Regions from separate parts of the Nocardia sp. CA-145437 genome, predicted to be linked through region 3. Evidence: riboswitches for the same ligand, from Rfam matches in the RefSeq annotation. Region 3 holds a riboswitch; each other region holds the start of a gene.
What was found. Region 3 has a riboswitch for cobalamin ahead of ACQPYY_RS23400 (FecCD family ABC transporter permease). Riboswitches for the same ligand answer to the same signal wherever they lie in the genome.
Positions count from the first base shown of each region.

Region 1: it holds a riboswitch for cobalamin, as region 3 does, so the genes downstream of both, ACQPYY_RS07480 (CbtB domain-containing protein) here and ACQPYY_RS23400 (FecCD family ABC transporter permease) in region 3, are expected to answer to the same signal.
Region 2: it holds a riboswitch for cobalamin, as region 3 does, so the genes downstream of both, cobN (cobaltochelatase subunit CobN) here and ACQPYY_RS23400 (FecCD family ABC transporter permease) in region 3, are expected to answer to the same signal.

Region 1 is NZ_CP191204.1:1,721,062-1,727,993, forward strand. Features, by position in the region: gene ACQPYY_RS07455 (indolepyruvate ferredoxin oxidoreductase family protein) at 1-1,758, opposite strand, end outside; gene ACQPYY_RS07460 (Lrp/AsnC family transcriptional regulator) at 1,929-2,414, opposite strand; gene ACQPYY_RS07465 (LppP/LprE family lipoprotein) at 2,500-3,102, shown strand; gene ACQPYY_RS07470 (histidine phosphatase family protein) at 3,130-3,702, opposite strand; gene ACQPYY_RS07475 (CbtA family protein) at 3,699-4,505, opposite strand; gene ACQPYY_RS07480 (CbtB domain-containing protein) at 4,528-4,743, opposite strand; cobalamin riboswitch at 4,784-4,910, opposite strand; cobalamin riboswitch at 5,081-5,289, shown strand; gene metE (5-methyltetrahydropteroyltriglutamate--homocysteine S-methyltransferase) at 5,421-6,932, shown strand, end outside.
Region 2 is NZ_CP191204.1:3,998,791-4,005,722, reverse strand. Features, by position in the region: gene ACQPYY_RS18610 (DUF6345 domain-containing protein) at 22-1,482, shown strand; gene cobG (precorrin-3B synthase) at 1,637-2,836, opposite strand; gene ACQPYY_RS18600 (hypothetical protein) at 3,029-3,259, opposite strand; adenosylcobalamin-variant (AdoCbl-variant) riboswitch at 3,486-3,557, shown strand; gene cobN (cobaltochelatase subunit CobN) at 3,603-6,932, shown strand, end outside.
Region 3 is NZ_CP191204.1:5,014,863-5,021,794, reverse strand. Features, by position in the region: gene ACQPYY_RS23420 (SRPBCC domain-containing protein) at 1-417, shown strand, start outside; gene ACQPYY_RS23415 (alpha/beta hydrolase) at 514-1,662, shown strand; gene ACQPYY_RS23410 (ABC transporter substrate-binding protein) at 1,760-2,785, opposite strand; gene ACQPYY_RS23405 (ABC transporter ATP-binding protein) at 2,884-3,858, opposite strand; gene ACQPYY_RS23400 (FecCD family ABC transporter permease) at 3,855-4,886, opposite strand; cobalamin riboswitch at 4,921-5,054, opposite strand; gene ACQPYY_RS23395 (TetR/AcrR family transcriptional regulator C-terminal domain-containing protein) at 5,138-5,722, opposite strand; gene bioB (biotin synthase BioB) at 5,833-6,870, shown strand.

The DNA of each region.
Region 1 (6,932 bases), 3.3 Mb from region 3:
CAGCAGCGTGCCCTTGGCGAGCGTCTTCTTGTTGTGCCGCTTGGGATCGTCGGCGCAGATGATGATCTGCGCGACCCCTTCCATGGTCAGCTTGTGGGTGAGCTTGGCGACCGTCAGCCCGCCCTCCACGTCCTGCGCGCCGGTCATGGCGACGACCTCGTTGTAGAGCAGCTTGTAGGTGATGTTCACCCCCGCCGCCACGCACGCCTGCACGGCCAGCTGCCCGGAGTGGAAGAAGGTGCCGTCGCCGATGTTCTGGAACAGGTGCGGCACATCGGTGAACGGGGCCTGCCCGATCCACTGGCTGCCCTCGCCGCCCATCTGGGTGAGGCCGGTGACCGCGCTGTCGTCGCGCCCGGACAGGGTGACCAGGGTGTGGCAGCCGATGCCGCCGCCGCCGATGGACCCCTCGGGCAGCGCGGTGGAGCGGTTGTGCGGGCAGCCGCTGCAGAAGTACGGGGTGCGCTTGGCGGACAGCACCTCCAGCGAAAGCGCCGGCGGCGGAGCCTTCTTCAGCTCGACGTGCTCGCGCAGCACGCGGCGCAGCGGGCCGAGCAGGCGGCCGGCGGTCAGCTCGCCGTCGAACGGCATGAGCGGCAGCCCGTTCCCGTCCAGCTTGCCGAGAATGCGCGGGGCGTCGGCGGCGCCGTACAGGATCTCGCGGATCTGGGTCTCGACGAAGGCGGTCTTGTCCTCCACCACGATGATCTGTTCCAGACCGCGCGCGAACTCCGTGACCCGCTGTGCGCCAACGGGATACGGCATGCCGATGCGCAGCAGGCGGATCCCCGCCCGGTGCATGGCCGCCTCGTCGACGCCGAGATCGTGCAGACCCTGCCGGACCGCGTCGAAGGTGGTGCCGGTGGCCGCGATCCCGATCCGCGCGTGGATCGGGTCGACCTCGATGACATCGAGGTCATTGGCGGACCCGAAGGCGCGCACGGTGGCCCAGCGCGGCCCGTACAGATCGGCCTCCGCGAGCACGCTGTCGGCGGGAGCCGCCATGGGCCGCTGCCGGTAGGCGAAAGTCTTGCCCTCCCACTGCACTTCGGGCACCGCGATGGGCAGGTTCGCGACCGAGCCGTCCACCGTCCAGGCCCCGTCGGCGACATCGGCCACGATCTTCAGCGCCACGATGCACCCCGAGGCCCGCGACAGCGCGATGCCCTGCATCCCCATGGTGATGATCTCGCGGGCATTGCGCGGGAACAGCACCGGCACACCCATGGCGGCCAGGGATCGTTCGCTCACCGCGGGCACGGTCGAGGACTTCGAGGCCGGGTCGTCGCCGACCAGCAGCAGCACGCCGCCGCGCGGATTCACCCCGTACATGTTCGCGTGCCGGATGGCGTCGGTGGCCCGGTCCACGCCGGGGCCCTTGCCGTACCAGACGCCGACCACGCCGTCGTGGGTCGGAGTCCCGGCGGGCAGGTCGGCCTGGCTACCCCACACCGCGGTAGCCGCGAGCTCCTCGTTGAAGCCGGGCACGAAGGCGATGTCGTGTTCGGTCAGCACGGTCGGCATGCCCAGCAGCATCTTGTCGACGCCGCCCAGCGGGCTGCCCTGATACCCGGACACGAAGGTCGCGACCCGGTGACCGGCGCGCATATCCCGCACATGCTGTTCCACCAGCAGGCGGGCGATGGCCTGCACGCCGGTGAGGAGGACCGGACCCGCACCCGACCGGTAGCGGTCGGCGAGGTCGTAGGGCGTAGCCGGTTCGGCCTGTGGTGCAGGCGCGCAGGCAACGTCGGTCATGAACAGTCACCACACTCTCCACAGCTCAGATTGTGAGCTGCAACGAAGGGACCAGGCGATCGGTGCTGCGAAATCTGCCGTGAAGGGTGATCTGTGTCAACAGTCGCGCGAAAAGTTGATCAGACTGCTCAAAAGTGATCTGGAACACTGTGACCTGCGCAGCATTCTGGTCAGTCGGGGGCCGGGTGACTGGTCAGATGCTCGACGAGCGGCAGCGACCGGTATTCGATGGGCGTCGCCAGCGCCAGCATGGTCTCGGTGTGCTTGACGCCGGTGATGGCGTGCACCCGCTGGATGACGCCGAGCAGATCCGGCTGTGACCGGGCCGCCACCCGGACCAGCAGGTCGCCGCGCCCGGTGGTGGCGTGCACCTCGAGCACGTTCGGGAACGCGCGCAACGACTCCACGATGTCGTTCATCTTGTTCTGGTCCAGTTCGATGCCGAGGAATGCGTGCACCGCGAAACCGATGGCCTCGAGATCCACGTCCGGCGGATACCCCCGGACCACCCCGGCCGCCTCCAGCCGTTTCATCCGCGCCTGCACGGTGTTCCGCGCGATCCCGAGCCGTTGCGCCAATTCCAGGATCGGCACCCGCGGATCGGCCGCCAGTTCCCGGAGCAGCGCGGAATCGAGCGCGTCGATCTTGATGCTCATGCCGCATTCTCGCACAGCGGTTCTCGATAACGCCGCTGCTCACGCGGCCGATGATGAGGGCGTGACACGTGCTCGGGGAGGACTCATGAAGAACAGGTCAGCGGCTCTGCTCGCGATGGCGGCCGCCGTGGTGGCGGTGACCACCGCGTGCGATCCGGGGTCGTCGACCGGCCCGGTGACGACCAGTCCCGCCGGTCCGGTGGCGACCCTCCCCGGCGGCCCGGCCACCACCGCGGCGGGGAGTCCCGCGCCGCAGCAGCCGGGCACCGCACCCGCCGGGAGCGGGCACGGGCTGTGCTTCGACATCAACTCCGATCTGGCCCGGGCCGCCATCGCGCGGCTGTCCCCGCCGCCGGTGGGCGGCTGGCAGACCGGTCAGGCGGGGGAGGTGGAGCTGGCCTCGGGCTGTGACGGTGTGCTCTCGTGGATGATGGTGAACTCCAACACCAATCACCCGTATACGCACGTGCTGTTCTTCACCGGCGGCACCTACCTCGGCACCGCCACCTCGGACCCGTACATGTACACGCAGGTCACCGGCAAGACACGGAACTCGCTGTCGCTGACCTACCGCTGGCTCAACGGAAGTGATCCGATGTGCTGCCCGCAGGGCGGTCCCAGCGTCGTCACCTTCACCCTCAACGGCACCAAGGTGACAGCGGACGGCCAGTTCCCGCCGCACGCCTGACGGTTCAGGACGCCGGCTCGGGCTGATTCAGGACGCCAACTCGAGCGCGGTCGCGCGCAGCGTCCACGCCGGGGCGCGGTGGTTCAGGGTGGTGGCGCTCAGCGGCGGAATGTCGAGGCGCCAGAACGACTGCGGGGGAGCGTTCAGGGTGCGCAGGACCGCGGCCCGGACGATCGCGGGGTGCGTCACCGCGACGATCCGGTCGCCGCGCCCGGCCAGGCCGTGCAGCCAGTCGCCGACGCGGTCGATCAACCCGGTGATCGATTCGCCGCCGTGATCGCGGAAGCCCGGATCGGTGAGCCAGCCCATGAGCTGCTCGGGTGCGAGGTCGTCCATCGCCTTCCCGGCCCAGTCGCCGTGGTCCAGATCGCGCAGCGCGGGCTCCGGGGCCCCGGTGAATCCCAGGGCCCGACAGGTCTGTTCGGCCCGCAGCTCCGGTGCGTGGAGCACCGTCGCGGGCCCCGGGCCGGGCAGCCCGCCCGCCTGCTCGACCGACCGCGACCCGAGCGGGTTGAGCGGTTCGTCGGCCGGGAAGCGGGCGGACTGCACGGCATCGGTGATCGCGTGCGTCACCAGGGTCAGACGGGTGACCGCGCTCATGCCGCCACGGCGGGCGCGGCCGGGGAGCGGTCCCCGAGCAGACGCGGCGCCAGCCAGGCGAAGCCGACCCCGATGACCGCCCACACCATGAGCTGGGCGGCGAACGCGTACAGCCGGAAGTGGTACAGGTCGTCGGCGGGGAAGCCCGGGAAGACGATCGTGCCCGACGCGTCCTGCAGCGGCTCCGGCGCTTCGGAGAACGACGGCAACAGTGCCAGCAGAGCGCCCATCACCACCACGAATCCCGCCGCGGCGGCGACCGACGCGGTCCAATTGTCCAGGCGCGCGGTGAGCCTGCGGCCCAGCCAGATCGCGGCCACCAGCGCGACCGCGGTGATCGCGATCAGGCCCACGTACAGGGCCGTGCGCTCCTCGATGGTGTCCGGATTCCCGACCGACGGCGGGTTGGCCGGGTACTTCAGGAACGGCACCGCGTACAGCGCCAGGAACATGCCTCCCGACACCAGCAGCGCCAGATTCCGCGGCGAGATCTTCCCGGCCTTGCGCAGCGCCAGGAAGTAGACGACCGCGAACAGCGCGCCCAGCGCCGCGCCGAACACGATCACGCCGAAGCCCAGACCGACATTCTGCTGCTGTGCCCGGGTGAACAGCTCGGCCCCGTGGTCCATGTCCATGGGCTTGCCGGCGGCCTTGTCGAGCGCCATCTGCGCGTCGTCGCGGCCGCCCTCGTAGGCGATGGCGCGGTCGATGATCGGCTCGGACAGGATCCGGGCGAAGACGAACGCCAGCGCTCCGCCGAGCGCCCCCAGCAGGACTCCTCGGCCGATGATTCGCTTTTCCATTGTGGTTACTCGATTCCCGGTGCTAGTGGCAGGGGAAACCGAGGAAATGGCGGCCGTCGTGCACGAACTCGTGCACGTGCATGTCGCTGCCGAACACCGACACCGCACCCTGATCGATGCCGATGAAGTAGATGGCCAGCAGGGCCAGCAGGGTGGTGCCGACCAGCCACAGGGCGGTGGACGGGATCGCGAGCGCACCGCTGCCGAGACCGGAGCGAGGAGCGAAAGAGGTAGCCACGAAGGACTCCTTTGAGTCAGGGGGATTCCGCGTCCCCGTTGCCGATCGAACCGACGATGTGAGGGTCTGACTCGCATCCGTCTCGCGGGGAGACCGGGCTGCTCACAGTGGCGCGACCGTTCCGGCATTGCACCGGATTCCTCATGACATCGTCGATCAACCATACGAAAGCGCATCGCCGCTGGTCAATCCGCCTGCCCGGGTCGACCACCTGATGGGACGACGCCGCGCGTGCGGGGATCGCGCTGTCGCTGGGCTATATTCGCCAACACAACTGGTTCGCCGGAGGTGGAGTCGAGGAGCCCCTGACCCATTCGACGGCGTCGAAGCCCGCCGCCGCGCTCGCGCGCCGCCGGGTGAGAGGGAACCCGGTGGGAATCCGGGACTGTCCCGCAGCGGTGAATGGGAACGAACGCCGTCATCAGCACTGGGCGCATGCCTGGGAAGCGACGGCCGGTAGGTCCGCCTCGGTCTCGTGCCGGGGCCGGCCCGAGTATCGGGTCGATGCCCATGAGTCCGAAGACCTGCCCGTCGTGCCGGATACGCCGTATCCGGCGGTCGTCGCCTCGTGGACTGGGCGCTACGCCGATCGGATCCGGGCACGGTCGATGCATGGGCTCCGTCAGCGTGCGCTCATATTGGGCGGCGGTCATCACTGCTGACCGTGGAGTTCATCAATGTTGAACCCTGACAACACTTTCACCGCCACGGTGCTGGGGCTGCCCCGCATCGGACCGAACCGGGAACTGAAACGCGCGATCGAGGCGTACTGGGCGGGGCGGATCGACGCCGCCGCGCTCCACGGCCTCGCCGGTGGCCTGCGCGCCACGCAACTCCTGGCGGTGCACGCCGCCGGACTGGACTCGGTTCCGGTGGGCACCTTCTCCTACTACGACCAGATGCTCGACACCGCGGTGCTGCTGGGCGCGCTGCCGGAACGGGTGCACGGCATCGCCGACGAACTGGACCGCTACTTCGCGGCCGCCCGCGGCACCGCCGATATCGCGCCGCTCGAGATGACCAAGTGGTTCGACACCAACTACCACTATCTGGTGCCCGAGCTCTCGGCCTCGACCCGGTTCGACCTGCACCCGGACAAGCCGCTCGCCGAACTGGAAGAGGCCCTGGCACTGGGCATTCCGGCCCGGCCGGTCATCATCGGACCGGTCACCTTCCTGAAGCTGGCCAAGTCGGTGGACGGCAGCGAGCTGCTGGATCGGCTGCCCGACCTGCTGCCGCTGTACGAGCGGCTGCTGGGCCTGCTGGCGGCCGCGGGCGCGCGCTGGGTACAGCTCGACGAGCCGGTGCTGGTCACCGACCTGACGGACACCGAACTGGCGCTGGTGCGTTCGGCGTATCAGCGGCTGGCCTCGGTCTCCGCGCGGCCCGATCTGCTGGTGGCCTCGTACTTCGGCCGGCTGGGCGCGGCGCTGCCGGCGCTGGCGGACTCCGGGATCGAGGGCCTCGCCGTCGATCTGGTGTCGGGTGGAGACGCGGATATCGCCGCGGCGCAGCGGCTTTCCGGGACGTTGCTCGTCGCGGGCGTCGTCGACGGGTACAACGTGTGGCGCACCGATCCCGATCGGGCGCTGACCGGGCTGGCCGCGCTCGCCGCAGGTGGCGCCCCGGTGGCGGTGTCGAGTTCCTGCTCGCTGCTGCATGTTCCGTACAGCCTCGCCGCCGAGCCGGAGCTGGAGCCGCGCCTGCGGTCCTGGCTGGCGTTCGGGACCGAGAAGATCGCCGAGATCCGGCTGCTGGCCACCGTCCTGCATGAGGGGCAGGACGCGGCCGTGGAGCGGCTGGAGATCGCGCGAACGGCGGTGCTGGACCGGCGATCCGACGCGCGACTGCGCGACCCGGCGGTGCGTGACCGGCTGGCCGCACTGGACGCGGCGGCCGTGCGCCGGGCGCCCGCGGCGGAGCGACGGCGGTCGCAGCGGGAGCGGCTGGACCTGCCGCCGCTGCCGACCACGACCATCGGTTCCTACCCGCAGACCGGCCGCATCCGGGTGGCGCGCGCCGCCCTGCGCCGCGGCGAGATCGACCGGGCCGAGTACGACGCTCGCATGCGCGCCGAGATCGCCGAAGTCATTGCGCTGCAAGAGGAGATCGGTCTCGATGTGCTGGTGCACGGCGAGCCCGAACGCAATGACATGGTGCAGTACTTCGCCGAGCAGCTGGACGGTTTC
Region 2 (6,932 bases), 1.0 Mb from region 3:
GGCATCGGTGACCATTCGACAATGTCCGACAACATGTACGGCGGCGCGTCGGTGCAGGTCTACCCGAAAGACGCCACGTTGACCTATCCGCACGCGTGCGTGAGCGGCTTTCTCGACTACGTCGCGAAGTTCAACGGCGTCAACTTCCACGCCAAGGACGACGATGTGCGCGAATGGCGGTACGACCAGGAGTACGACAACTGGCAGGACAGCCTCGGCATGGACTCGGTGCGGGTCTTCTACCACTACGCGCACAGCACCACCATGAGCAATGGCGTGTATCTGACCTCGATGGGCCGTACCTGGGACAACACCATCTACGCCGAATCCGACCGGATGGGCTTCGGCGATCAGCGTCTGCGCTACCTGTTCCTGCACGGCTGCGAATCGCTGCGCACCAACTTCGGACACAGCCCTTACCGCACCTGGCACACGCCGAACCGGGGCGCGCGAATGCTGTTCGGATTCGACAGCCTCACCTTCGACACCGATCAGCAGGGGACACGGTTCTTCAAGGAATGGAACACCGGCAAATCGTTCAGCCAGGCGTGGCAGGACGCGGCGCTGTCGATCTTCCACAACAATCACCGGGTGTCCTCGGCCGCCTGCGGCGCCACCGACCGTGAGGCGCAGGACCGGCTCTGGAACGAGCGGCTGTTCCATGGCGGCGCGGTCTCCGACGACTGGTACTGGTGGCGCTGGGCGGGTCAATTCCCCCTCGAAGTCGACCTGAGCATTCCCCTTCCGCGCCAACCGATGTCACTGCGCCTGGCCCGCCGCAGCGCCGACGCCGACACCGCGGCCGCCCTGGGTGAACGGCGCGGGCTCCGCGGCCTGCTCGCCGAGCCCGCGTCCCCGGTTACCGAGGAGACTTGCGCGCGAGCCGAATTCGAACCCCGGCTGGTCATGCACCCCGACGGCAGCTACCAGGCGTTCTACGCCGAGCCGGACCGCACCGCCAACGGCCGCACACCCGAAGAGATTCGCGACCTCGCCGACCGGGCCCTGCGAGAACTGGACCTCGGCCACGACCTCGCCCTGGCCGGAATGTCGGCCACCTTCCACGCGGGCGCGAGCCGCGACGGCGACACGGTGGCGGCCGCGGTGGCCGACTACACCCTGCACTACCGCCAGCTCCACGACGGTGTCCCCGCCGTCGCGGGCGGCGATGGCCAGCTCACCATGACCCTCGACCCGACCGGCCGACTCTGCTCGATCTCCGACACCACCGTCCCGATCCTGAGCGCCGAGCAGGTCCACCCGCCCACCACGGACGACACCGACGCCTGCACGGCCCTGACCGAGGCGACCGCCGCCCGCGCCGAATGCCTCGGCGGCCGTGCCCGTCTCGCCGTCGTCCCCGACTCCCGCGAGATCGGCTACCGCTACGACCGCGACGACGCGGCCCTCGTCGCCCGCCAGACGATCGAGATCACCGGCGGCCGCTTCCGGATCCGCGACATCGTCGAGGTCACTGTCTGAGGACGCACCGAGCCGCCGCATGCCCTGCCGGGACTCGTCAGGAGAACAGCCGAAGGCGCGCGGCCGCCTCGAGTTCCGCGGTGGCGTGACGGGAGGACGAGGCATCCCGCTCGCACCGTGCGCTCCGCCTGATCCCGCCGGTTCGGTCCCTCGGCTAGTCGGCGGGGATGATGCGGTAGCCGTCGGCGGTGGCGATGACGTCGGTGACCGCGCCCTTCGGGCGGCCGCAGCGGCGGTCGCAGCCGGACCAGTGCTGACGGCCGGCGACCACCACGTCGGCGGCGTCGAGACCGTCGCGGGCGAAACCCGGTGCGCCCGTGGGGAGCACGCGGGCGGAGTCGACGGCCTCGGCGACGTCGGCGCGGACGTCGGTGAGGGACTTCGCGCAGCCGGGCATGCCCGCGCAGGCGCTGACCTGGAGCCACGGGGACGCGGTGTCGAAGATCAAGCCCATGGGAGCCAGCACTCGGACCACCTGTTCGGCGGGCCATTCGTCGAGGTCGGCGAGGATCAGGCTGCGCCACGGGGTGACGATGATCGGGCATTCGACGGCGGCGAGGAATTCGGCCGTGCGGGCGGGGAGGGAGCCGAGGCGCACGCCCGCGCCGAGGGCCACCCGGCCGTCGGACTGGGTCATCCAACCGATCGGAAGGTCCTGGGGGCCGGGCGGTTCCAGGAGATCGCCGGCGACGTCGAGGTCGGGGTGGGCGGTGTGGAGGCGGTCGGTCAGCCGGGCCGCGCCGTCGGGGATCTCGTGCAAGCGCCAGTGGCCGTCGCGGAGGTCGAGGAAGCCGTCCGCGGCGGCGAGCATGAGGTCGACCGCGGCGTCGGTGGGCAGGCGGAGGCCGGAGTCCTTGCCCGCCAACAGGAGTGCGCAGGTGCGCTCGTCGAGCGCGTGCACGCCGATGTCGCCGCCCAGGCCGCTGACATCGCCGCGGCCGTCGTCGAGGGTGAACAGGACCCGGCCGGGCAGGTCGGCGTAGCGCGGCTGTGCGCGCAGTCCTTCGTCGAGAGCCGGAACCAGGGGATGCACATCGGTCCAGCCGCCGACGCGTCCCGACAGCGGCGAGGCGATGATGTTGCGCACCCGCTCGTGGGTGGCGCTGGGCAGCAGTCCGGCCGCGGTGAGCCGTTCGGTGAGCGCGGCCGCGTCGCGGACCTGCCGGAACTGGATGTTCCCGCGCGAGGTGAGCTCGATGTTCCCGTCGCCGAGGTCGGCGGCCGCTGCCGCGAGGGCCTGGAGCTGGGTGGGGGAGAGGAGTCCGCCGGGCACCCGGATACGGGCGAGGGGACCGTCGGCTGCTTCGTGCAGGCGCAGCACGCCCGGGCAGGAGTCGGGATCGGTTCGCGTCATGACGCCACCCAGCGTACGGAGGATGCCGAGGCCGGGCACGGCCGCCCGGGGGTCGGGTTCACTCGGTCACTATCTACATTTGGAGATATTGCAATCAAAATATGTGTTCCGGTGTGGCGGGGACAAAGAAAAGACTCCGGGACGGGGGAGTCTCGGAGTGGGGTTGCCGGATCGGTCGATTCGCCGGGCGGTTCAGCCCGCGCGGTGCGGTTCGATGGCCGCCGGCGCCCCGCGGCGGCGGGCGAAAGCGGGCGTCGTTTCCCAGGTGTCGTTGAGCAGGCTGGGGACATTGTGGTGGTCGGCGTGGTCGCGGTGCACGGTGGTGCTCATGACCGTGAGGCCGAACAGGATGGTCGACGCGCAGATGATCCCGGCGATGAGCGCCCACTGCGAGTGACCGGTGCCGGCGGCCGTGAGAGCCATGGCCAGCGTCGCGAAGGCAACCAGTACGCAAAAGTATCCCGACCAGGCAGCAAAGCGGTTCCGCCTGACCCATCCTGGAGTGAGTGGCATACCGGCAGCGTACGCGCCGACCGGTCGGTTCCGCAGGGGTGCGAGCCAGGATTGGCCGCACTGTGATCGGTGCCCGCCGGCGCCGACGCGGGCGCGATATCGGGCCCGCGACGGCGGCGCGATAGCATCGGCGAGCTCGTCGAACGGAAGAAAGCCGGTGCAATTCCGGTGCGGTCGCGCCACTGTGACAGTCAGACCTTCCCGGCGAGCGCCGAACCGTGCTGGGCGCGTCACCCTAGGAAGGCCGAGACCCTTGATCCTGTTGCTGTCCACCTCCGACACCGATCTGCTGAGCGCGCGCGCCAGCGGCGCCGCCTACCGGCTGGCCAATCCGGCCCGGCTGCTGCCGGACGACCTGCCGGTCCTGCTGAACGGTGTGTCGCTGGTGATCGTGCGTGTGCTGGGCGGGAAGCGGGCCTGGGAGGAGGGCCTCGAGACGGTGCGCGCCAGCGGAATTCCGATGGTCGCCCTCGGCGGTGAGATCGCGCCCGACGCCGAGCTGATGGAGTGCTCGACCGTGCCCGGCGGCGTCGCGGCCGACGCCCACAACTACCTGGCCGCGGGCGGCCCGCGAAACCTGCTGCAGCTGCACCACTTCCTGTCCGACACGGTGCTGCTCACCGGCGAGGGGTTCGAGCCGCCGGTCGAGATGCCGAGCTGGGGTGAGCTGGAACGGCACGCCTGCCCGGTTCCGGACGACGCGCCGACCGTGGCCGTGGTCTACTACCGCGCCCAGCACTTGGCCGGGAACACCGCCTACATCGACGCGCTGTGCACCGCCATCGAGGCCAAGGGCGCTCGCGCGCTGCCGATCTACTGCGCCTCGCTGCGTACCGCGGAGCCGGAGCTGCTCGCCACGCTCGGCGCCGCCGACGCTCTGGTGGTGACGGTGCTGGCGGCGGGCGGCACCAAGCCCGCGACCGCCTCGGCCGGCGGCGACGACGAGGCCTGGGACGTGGGCGCGCTCGCGGACCTGGATGTGCCGATCCTGCAGGGCTTGTGCCTGACCAGCGGGCGTGAGCAGTGGGAGGCCAATGACGACGGCCTGTCGCCGCTGGATGTCGCCACCCAGGTGGCGGTGCCGGAGTTCGACGGCCGCATCATCACGGTCCCGTTCTCGTTCAAGGAGTTCGACGCCGACGGGCTGTCGTCGTATGTGCCCGACGCCGAGCGCGCGGCCCGGGTGGCGGGTATCGCGGTGCGCTACGCGCGGCTGCGCCACATTCCGGTCGAGCGCAAGAAGGTCGCGATCGTGCTGTCGGCGTACCCGACCAAGCATGCCCGCATCGGCAATGCCGTCGGCCTGGACACCCCCGCCAGCGCCATCCGGCTGCTCACCGAGATGCGCGAGGCCGGTTACGACCTCGGCGCGCCCGGCGAGATCCCGGGCCTGGAGGCCGCGGACGGCGACGCCCTGATCCACGCGCTCATCGCCGCCGGCGGGCAGGACCCGGACTGGCTGAGCCAGGAACAGCTGGAGGGCAACCCGATTCGCATCGGCGCGGACCTCTACACCGGCTGGTTCGAGACCCTGCCGGAGGACCTGCGCGAGGCGGTCGTCGAGGCGTGGGGCCCGCCGCCGGGTGAGCTGTACGTGGACCGCTCCGCCGACCCGAAGGGCGAGATCGTCATCGCCGCCTTGCGTTTCGGCAATGTGGTGCTGATCGTGCAGCCGCCGCGCGGTTTCGGTGAGAACCCGGTCGCCATCTACCACGACCCGGACCTGCCGCCGAGCCACCACTACCTGGCCGCCTACCGCTGGCTGGCCGTCGCGGAGGGCTTCGCCGCCGACGCCGTGGTGCACCTGGGCAAGCACGGCAACCTGGAGTGGCTGCCCGGCAAGACCCTCGGCATGTCCGCCTCCTGCGGCACCGATGCCGCCCTCGGCGATCTGCCGCTGATCTACCCGTTCCTGGTCAACGACCCGGGCGAGGGCACCCAGGCCAAGCGCCGCGCCCACGCCACCCTGGTCGACCACCTGATCCCGCCCATGGCGCGCGCCGAGACCTACGGCGACATCTCGCGGCTCGAGCAGCTGCTCGACGAGCACGCCAATATCTCCGCGCTCGACCCGGCCAAGCTGCCCGCCATCCGCCAGCAGATCTGGACGCTCATGCGCGCGGCCAAGATGGACCACGACCTCGGGCTCACCGAACGCCCGGACGAAGAGGTCTTCGACGACATGCTGCTGCACGTCGACGGCTGGCTGTGCGAGATCAAGGACGTGCAGATCCGCGACGGCCTGCACGTGCTCGGCCAGGCCCCGGCGGGGGAGGCCGAGGTCGACCTGGTGCTGGCCATGCTGCGCGCCCGCCAGCTGTGGGGCGGCGAGGTCAATGTGCCCGGTCTGCGAGAGGCGCTGGGGCTCAGCGAATCCGGTGACGAGAAGCGCGAGCGGGTGGACGCCTTCGAGCAGCTGGCGCGCGAACTGGTCTCGGGCATGCTGGAAGTCGACTGGGACGTCGACGCCATCGACGCGGTGACCGAGGGCGTGTTCGGCGGGGAGGCGGCCGTGGCCGCGGGCCTCACCGATGTCGCCGCGCGCCTGGCCGAGACGCGCCGGGTGCTGGGCTTCGCCGCCACCGAGGTGGTGCCGCGGTTGCGGCAGACCGGTGTCGAGGTGGCTCGCATCCTGCACGCGCTGAATGGCGGTTTCATTCCGGCCGGACCGAGTGGTTCGCCGCTGCGCGGTCTGATCAACGTGCTGCCCACCGGCCGCAACTTCTACTCCGTCGACCCGAAGGCGGTGCCGTCGCGGCTGGCGTGGGAAACCGGTCAGGCCATGGCGGATTCGCTGCTGGCCCGCTATCTGGCCGACCACGGCGAGTACCCGCGGTCGGTGGGCCTGTCGGTGTGGGGCACTTCGGCCATGCGCACCTCCGGCGACGATATCGCCGAGGTGTTCGCGCTGCTGGGCGTGCGGCCGGTGTGGGACGAGGCCAGCCGCCGCGTCACCCGCCTGGAAGCCATCACGCTCGAGGAGCTGGGCCGTCCGCGCATCGACGTGACCGTGCGGATCAGCGGCTTCTTCCGCGACGCCTTCCCGCACGTGCTGGCGCTGCTCGACGACGCGGTGCGCCTGGCCGCCGGACTCGACGAGCCCGCCGACCGGAACTACGTGCGCGCCCACGCCCAGGCCGACCTGGCCGAGCACGGCGACGAACGCCGCGCCACCACACGCATTTTCGGCTCCAAGCCCGGCACCTACGGGGCGGGCCTGCTGCAGCTCATCGACTCCAAGAGCTGGCGCACCGACGACGACCTGGCCCGGGTGTACACCGCGTGGGGCGGATTCGCCTACGGTCGCGACCTCGACGGCGCGCCCGCCGCCGACGACATGCGGACCGCGTACAAGCGAATCGCGGTGGCGGCCAAGAACACCGACACCCGCGAACACGACATCGCCGACTCCGACGACTACTTCCAGTATCACGGCGGCATGGTGGCCGCGGTGCGCGCGTTCACCGGGTCGAACCCCGAGGCGTACATCGGCGACAGCACCCGCCCGGACGCGGTCCGCACCCGCACCCTGTCGGAGGAGACCACCCGGGTGTTCCGGGCGCGCGTGGTGAACCCGCGCTGG
Region 3 (6,932 bases):
TTCCGCGCCCTCCTGGACGCGCATTCGGTGCGGACCTGGATGGTGCCCGACGGAATGACCAGCCGCGTCCACGAATTCGATGCCCGCGTCGGCGGGCGGTTCCGCATCTCACTGACCTACGACCTGCCCACCGAGGCCGGCAAGACTAGCCCGCACACCGACACCTTTCACGGGGTCTTCGCCCGCGTCGTCCCCGACCGCGAGGTGGTGCAGACCATCGAGTTCGAGACCGACAATCCGGAACTGACCGGCGAGATGACGGTCACCTACACACTCGACGACGCGCCCGGCGGCACCCGCGTCACCGCTCAGCACGACAATCTGCCCCCGGGGCTGTCCCCGGAGGACAACGAGGTCGGCTTCCGCACGGCCCTGCACAATCTCGCCACCCTCGCCGAACGCGCCGAGGGGCACTGATCCACGCCGCGGCACGCGCGGGTGAAGCGCGCGCTATCAGCAGATGACGCGCGGCACAAGCCTGGATGACGAGCCGGAAATTCGTACAGTGGATTGATGGCCCTGCCGGGGTTCCCGCATCCGTCCGGCGCCGCCGAGTACGACGATCGGCGACGGCGCGCCCGGCTGCGGTCCACCCGGCTCGGCGCGCGCTGGGGACGCTTCCGGCGGGCCCGGCTGCTGGCCCTGCGACTGGGCCTGGTTCCGCTGGTCGCGCTGGGTGCGTTCGTCGAGTACATCGGCCTGGACGTGCTGCCCGAACAGGATCGGCTGGCCCGCACCGAACCGTCGGTGCTGCCCATCGCCGCGCCCGCGGAACTGCAGGCCACCGACACCGCCGTCTTCGATCTGGTCGGGCTGGGCGTGCTCGACGCCGGGGACACCGCGCGGGCGCTGCCGTCGCTGTCGCGGCTGGGATCGGTGTGGGCGGTCCGCTACGACAACACCGGTATCGACACCAAGGTGATCGCGGATCTCATCGTGAAGGTGACCGACGCCGCCAAGGTGCCGAACGTGGTGCTGGCCGGGCACAGCATGGGAGGGGTCATCGCGCTCGAGATCGCCAAGCACCTGCACGAGGACAGCGGCACCCGGGTGCGGGCGGTGATCCTGGACTGCACGCCGGTGGATCTGAACGCGGTGCGGCCCGAGAGCCGCGACCAGGGCGAGGAGATGCTGCGCTGGATGGGCTGGGTGCCCGGGGCGCGGGAGAGCCGGATGCTGCGGCTGGTCGTGGAAGTGTATGCGCGCCATGACCGTTTCGTCGGTGGGCGCTACGTGATCCGCGGCGGCGAGTTCCGGCGCGCGGTCGACGACGTGCTGCGCTCCAAGATCCTCAATACCGACGCCGCCAGCAACGGGCTGATCGAGGCGCAGTTCAAGGCCATCGTGGCGGGCGGCGCGGTCGACGACCTGCGGGCGCTGGCCAAACCCGCGGCGGGCAAACCCCGCCCGGCCATCGTGTTCATCCGGCCGCACGACCCGTACGACGATCCGGTGGTGGACGTCGAGTACTCGCACCAGGTGCTCATCGACCGGGTCGGCGGGGTGCGCGGGACCCTGCTGGTGGTGACCACACGAACCACGGGGCACGCCAACCCGATCGAACGGCCGCAGGAGTACAACACCGTCATCGACCAGCAGGTGGTGCCGTTCGTGCGGCAGCTGTGGCGGGAGCAGTCCGGGGCGGCCGCGGCCGGCCACTGAGCCGATCGGCGTCGACGTGCCGCGTGGTCGGCTCAGCGATCGGCGCGGTCGGCCTGGCGCCACGCGTCGTCGGCCCTGGCGCACCGCGTCGTCGGCCCTAGCGCACCGCGTCGTCGGCGGCCGGACGAATTCCCGAGGCGGGCACCAGGTTCCAGCGTTCCAGCTGCGCCCGCACCTGCTCGGCGGCGTCGATGTTCAACGGCCCGCTGGTCCACAGCGCGTACGGCAGGTTCAGGAACCGGCCTTGTGTGACCGCCCGCAGATTCTGGATGCCCGGCTTGCCGCGCAGCAGATCCACCTTCTGCTGGAAGGTCTGCGGCGGATAGTCGACGAACACGATGGCGTCCGGGTCGGCCGCCGCCAGCCGCTCCCACGACACCGCCGTCCAGGTGTCGGCCACATCCGAGAGAGCGTTGCGCGCGCCCGCCGCCTCCAGGATCGCCTGCGGCGCACCGTATTGCCCGCTGGAGAAGACCGTGTCGGAGGCGCTGTCGAACAGGAACACCGTCGGCCGCCGCTCCGGCTGCGGCGCGGCGAGCAGCGTGGACAGTCGGCGATCCAGATCCCCGGTGACCCGCGCGGCCTGGTCCGCGCGCCCCGTGATCGCGCCCAGCGCGGTCAGATCCGTGCGCAGCGCGGTCCAGGCGTCCACCACGCCCCGCTCGCCGCCGGGCCGGCGGCAGCTCTCGGTGAGCACGTACGGCGCGACCCCGGCCGCCCGCAACGATTCCGGCGTCAGATTCGCCGACTCCGAGTACCCGTAGTTCCAGCCCGCCACCATCACGTCCGGCCGCTGCGCGAGTACCGTCTCCCGCGAGGGATAGTCCGGCGCGACCGAATTCAGCCGATCGACTCCGTCCCCGTAATGCTTGCGCAGCGTGTCGGCGTCCCGCTTCAGGCTCGATACCGCGACGGTCTGCTCCGCCGCCCCCAGCGCGAGCACCATGGAGATCAGATTCCCGTCGTTGACGAACATCCGCTGGGCGGGCGACGGAAACTGCTGGTCCACACCGCAATTGCGCACCGTCAGATTGCCGGTCGCGGCCTGCGGCGACCCGCACGCGGCGAGAGCCCCGGCGACGGCCGCCACCGCGAGCGCTCGCCGGGCGCCGCGGGCGACCACGGCCGAAGTCCGGCGCCGGTCGCCGCCCGCCCGGTCGTGACGAACCCCTCGCGCCGCGTGTGCCGCATCGGTCCGGATGGTGCGTGCCGGGATCTTGTTCACGAGTTCGCCTTTCGTCCGGTGATCACGAGGTGCGTGCCGCCCGAGTCCGGGTCGGGCACCCGGCGTGCCAGTACGCCGAACACCTCGGCGAGTACTTCGGGGCGCAGCGCCGCGCCGGGAGGTTCCAGGGGGCGCGCCCGGCCCGCGTCCAGCACCAGCACCCGATCGCAGAACCGGTCCGCGAGGGTGAGATCGTGCAGGCTCATCACCACGGTCCGCGCCAATTCCCTGGTCAGCGCCAGCAATTCGAGCTGATGGGTGATGTCCAGATGATTGGTCGGCTCGTCCAGCAGCAGCACCGGCGTGTCCTGCGCCAGCGCCCGCGCCAGCAGCACCCGCTGCCGTTCGCCGCCCGACAACCGCCCCACCGCGCGCGCCTCGAACCCGGCCAGATCCACCTGGCGCAATGCCCGTTCGACGGCCGCCCGTTCGCCCGGGCCGCCCGCACCCCACGGCGGCAGATACGGCGTTCGGCCCAGTGCCACCAGCTCACCGACCAGCAGATCGGTGGGCGGCACCTCGTCCTGCCCGACCAGACCCACCAGCCGGGCCCGCTCCCGGGCCGAAACCTGGTGCACCGGACGGCCATCCACCACGACCTCGCCCGCGGCGGGCGTGATCAAACCCGCCAGCGTCCGCAACAGCGTGGTCTTGCCCGCACCGTTCGGCCCGACGATTCCCACCGTTTCGCCCGGTGACACCGTGAAGTCGACGTCCGTGACAACCGTGCGTCGCCCCGCCGCGCAGGCCAGCGCTGACACCTGGAGCGCGCCGGGGCTCTCCGCGGCCGGGTGGTGTCGCCGCATCGCGCTGTTCCGCCACCCACGCCGGCGCTGTCGTGGCGCCAGGGCATTCGGGGCCGGGAGGTCGCGGCTGCTCGGCCCGCTCGTCGTGAGCGCGTCGCGGCGGTCCGCTGCGGCGATGGCCTCGGAGGTCTCCGGAGCGGCGTTGTCCGGGTGGCCGGGCCTCATGCGGTGCCGAATCGGTAGGTGCGGCGGCCCATGAGGAGCAGGAAGGCGGGGGCTCCGATGAGTCCGGTGAGGACGCCGACCGGGATCTCGGTGGGGCGGACCAGGACTCGGGTGGCGGCGTCGGCGACGACCAGGAAGGTGGCGCCGCACAGGGCGCTCGCGGGCAGTAGGACGCGGTGGCGCGGCCCGACCAGCAGGCGGGCGGCGTGCGGGACCACCAGGCCGACGAAGCCGATGCCGCCGGAGACCGCGACCAGGACGCCGACCAGGACCGCGAGCAGGACGAAGAGAGCGATGCGCAACTCGCGCACCGGAACTCCGATGGAAGCGGCCGTGTCCGGGCCCAGGTTCAGCGCGTCGAGCCAGTTGGCGGCGAGCAGCAGGGCCGTCAGGCAGGCCGCGACCACGCAGCCGGGCAACAGGATTCGGGTCCAGTCCGCGCCGGAGAGGCTGCCGAGCAGCCAGAACAGCACCGACTGCGCGGCGGACGGGTCACTGCTGCGGAAGATCAGGTAGCTGCTGAAGGCGGCGAAGGCCGAGCCCAGCACCGTGCCGGTGAGCACGAGACGCAGTGGCGTGAGGCCGCCTTGGGCCACGGCGATGAGGAAGACCGCGGCCGCGGCGGCGAAGGCCCCGGCGAGCGCGCCCGCCGAGAGCGCCCAGAGTCCGGCTCCGGCGAACACCCCGGAGGTGATGACCGCCGCCGCGCCGACGCCCGCGCCCGAGGAGACGCCCAGCAGGTAGGGGTCGGCGAGGGGATTGCGGACCAGGGTCTGCATGGCCGCCCCGGCGACCGCCAGGCCCGCGCCGACGATGGCGGCGAGAACGGTTCGCGGCACCCGCAATTGCCACACGATGGTGTCGAGCCCCAGATCGCTGTGCGCGGTCCCGGTCAGCCGGTCGCGCAGGACTCCGAGCACCTCGCGCACCGGGATCGTCTCCGCGCCGAAGCCCGTCGCGACGATCATGGCCACGACCAGCAGCGCCCCCATGACGGGCAGGGCGAGCGAGGTCCGCGCGCGGCTCATCGCGGTAGCTCCTCGGGCATGACGCGGCCTCTCCAGAGTGTTGCGCGGCGGGGGAGGTCTGACTCGCACCGGGATCCGGTGCTCACAGTGGCGCGACCGCTCCGGATTCCCACCGGATTCCCGCACCCGCCGATATCGACGAGGGGAACCCTACCGTCCGGAACCTTCGCCGGTTCCGACTGGTCGGTACATCCCGGGGTCCGGCCCCGATCCGCCCGCGCCGAAACTCGATTCGCGGTCGATCGCGCGTATCAGCGGATTCGCGAACCGAGCAGATGTCGCACGCCGCTCACGAACAGCTGCAACCCGAAGTCGAATCGCGCGGTGGCGTCGGGCATGTCGTACAGCGGCGAGTTCTCCTCGGTGAGCGCGCCCGCGGAATCCATCTGGATGCGCGACTGCTCGTCCACCGTCTGCCCGAGCACGTAGTACAGCAGCGTGTAGGCGGCCAGTTCGGCCTCCTCGCGCGTCATGCCCGCGCGAATCGCGGCGCTGGCCAGTCGTTCCCGGCCCTTGCTGGTGGTGAGGCGGGACGCGTAGGTGGCCGAGACCAGTTCGGCCCCGTCGCGGTAGGCGAGCAGGCTCTCGCGCAGCCGGTGCGCGAGTTCGGCCATCTGCTTGGACCATTCCTCGGCCCGGACCGGTTCGTCCATGGGCGCGAGAATGCGGTCGGCGACCGCGCCGAGCAGCGCCTGTTTGTTGGGGAAGTGCCAGTACAGCGCACCGGGTTGGACGTGCAGCGAGGTGGCCAGGCGGCGCATGGTGAGATCCGCCAGCCCGTACTGGTCGAGAATGGCGATGGCCCCGTCGACCACGTCCGTGCGATGGAGTTGCACTGAAGATTCCGACCCTCTCGTGTTCCGGCTCACGTTCCGGGCTGCTAGCCTACCCTGAACACCGTTCAAGTTGCTCGGTCACACGGCCGGACGAAGGGATTCCCGCGGACATGACCCAGGTAGCCGTCACCACCGAAGCCGGTACCAACGCAGGCGATGACATTCTCGCCATCGCTCGCGAGCAGGTGCTCGAGCGCGGCGTCGGCCTGACCCAGGAGCAGACCCTCGCGGTCCTGCGGCTCGGCGACGAGCGGCTCGAGGAGCTGCTCGGCCTGGCGCACGACGTCCGCATGAAGTGGTGCGGCCCCGAGGTCGAGGTCGAGGGCATCATCTCGCTCAAGACCGGCGGTTGCCCCGAGGACTGCCACTTCTGTTCGCAGTCCGGCCTTTTCCAGTCGCCCGTGCGCGCCGCCTGGCTCGACATCCCCTCGCTGGTGGAGGCGGCCAAGCAGACCGCCAAGACCGGCGCCACCGAGTTCTGCATCGTGGCCGCGGTGCGCGGTCCGGACGAGCGCCTGATGGCGCAGGTCGCCGCCGGCGTCGAGGCCATCCGCAACGAGGTCGACATCCAGGTCGCCTGCTCGCTGGGCATGCTGAACCAGGAGCAGGTGGACCAGCTGGCCGCCATGGGCGTGCACCGCTACAACCACAACCTGGAGACCGCGCGCTCGCACTTCCCGAACGTGGTCACCACCCACACCTACGACGAGCGCTGGGAGACCCTGCGCATGGTGCGCGAGGCCGGTATGGAGGTCTGCTGCGGCGGCATCCTCGGCATGGGCGAATCCCTGGAGCAGCGTGCGGAATTCGCGGCCGACCTGGCCTCGCTGGAGCCCGACGAGGTGCCGCTGAACTTCCTCAACCCGCGCCCGGGCACCCCCTTCGGTGACCTCGAGGTGCTCCCGGCCGCCGACGCGCTGCGCGCCGTCGCCGCCTTCCGCCTCGCCATGCCGCGCACCATCCTGCGTTTCGCCGGCGGCCGCGAGATCACCCTCGGCGACCTGGGCGCCAAGCAGGGCATCCTGGGCGGCATCAACGCCGTCATCGTCGGCAACTACCTGACCACCCTGGGCCGCCCGGCCGAGTCCGACATCGATCTGCTCGGCGAGCTGAAGATGCCGATCAAGGCGCTCAACGAAACCCTCTGAGCGAAAACCACTGAGATAAAAAAGGGGGTTCGGGGCATAGGCCCCGAACCCGTCTCGTACGG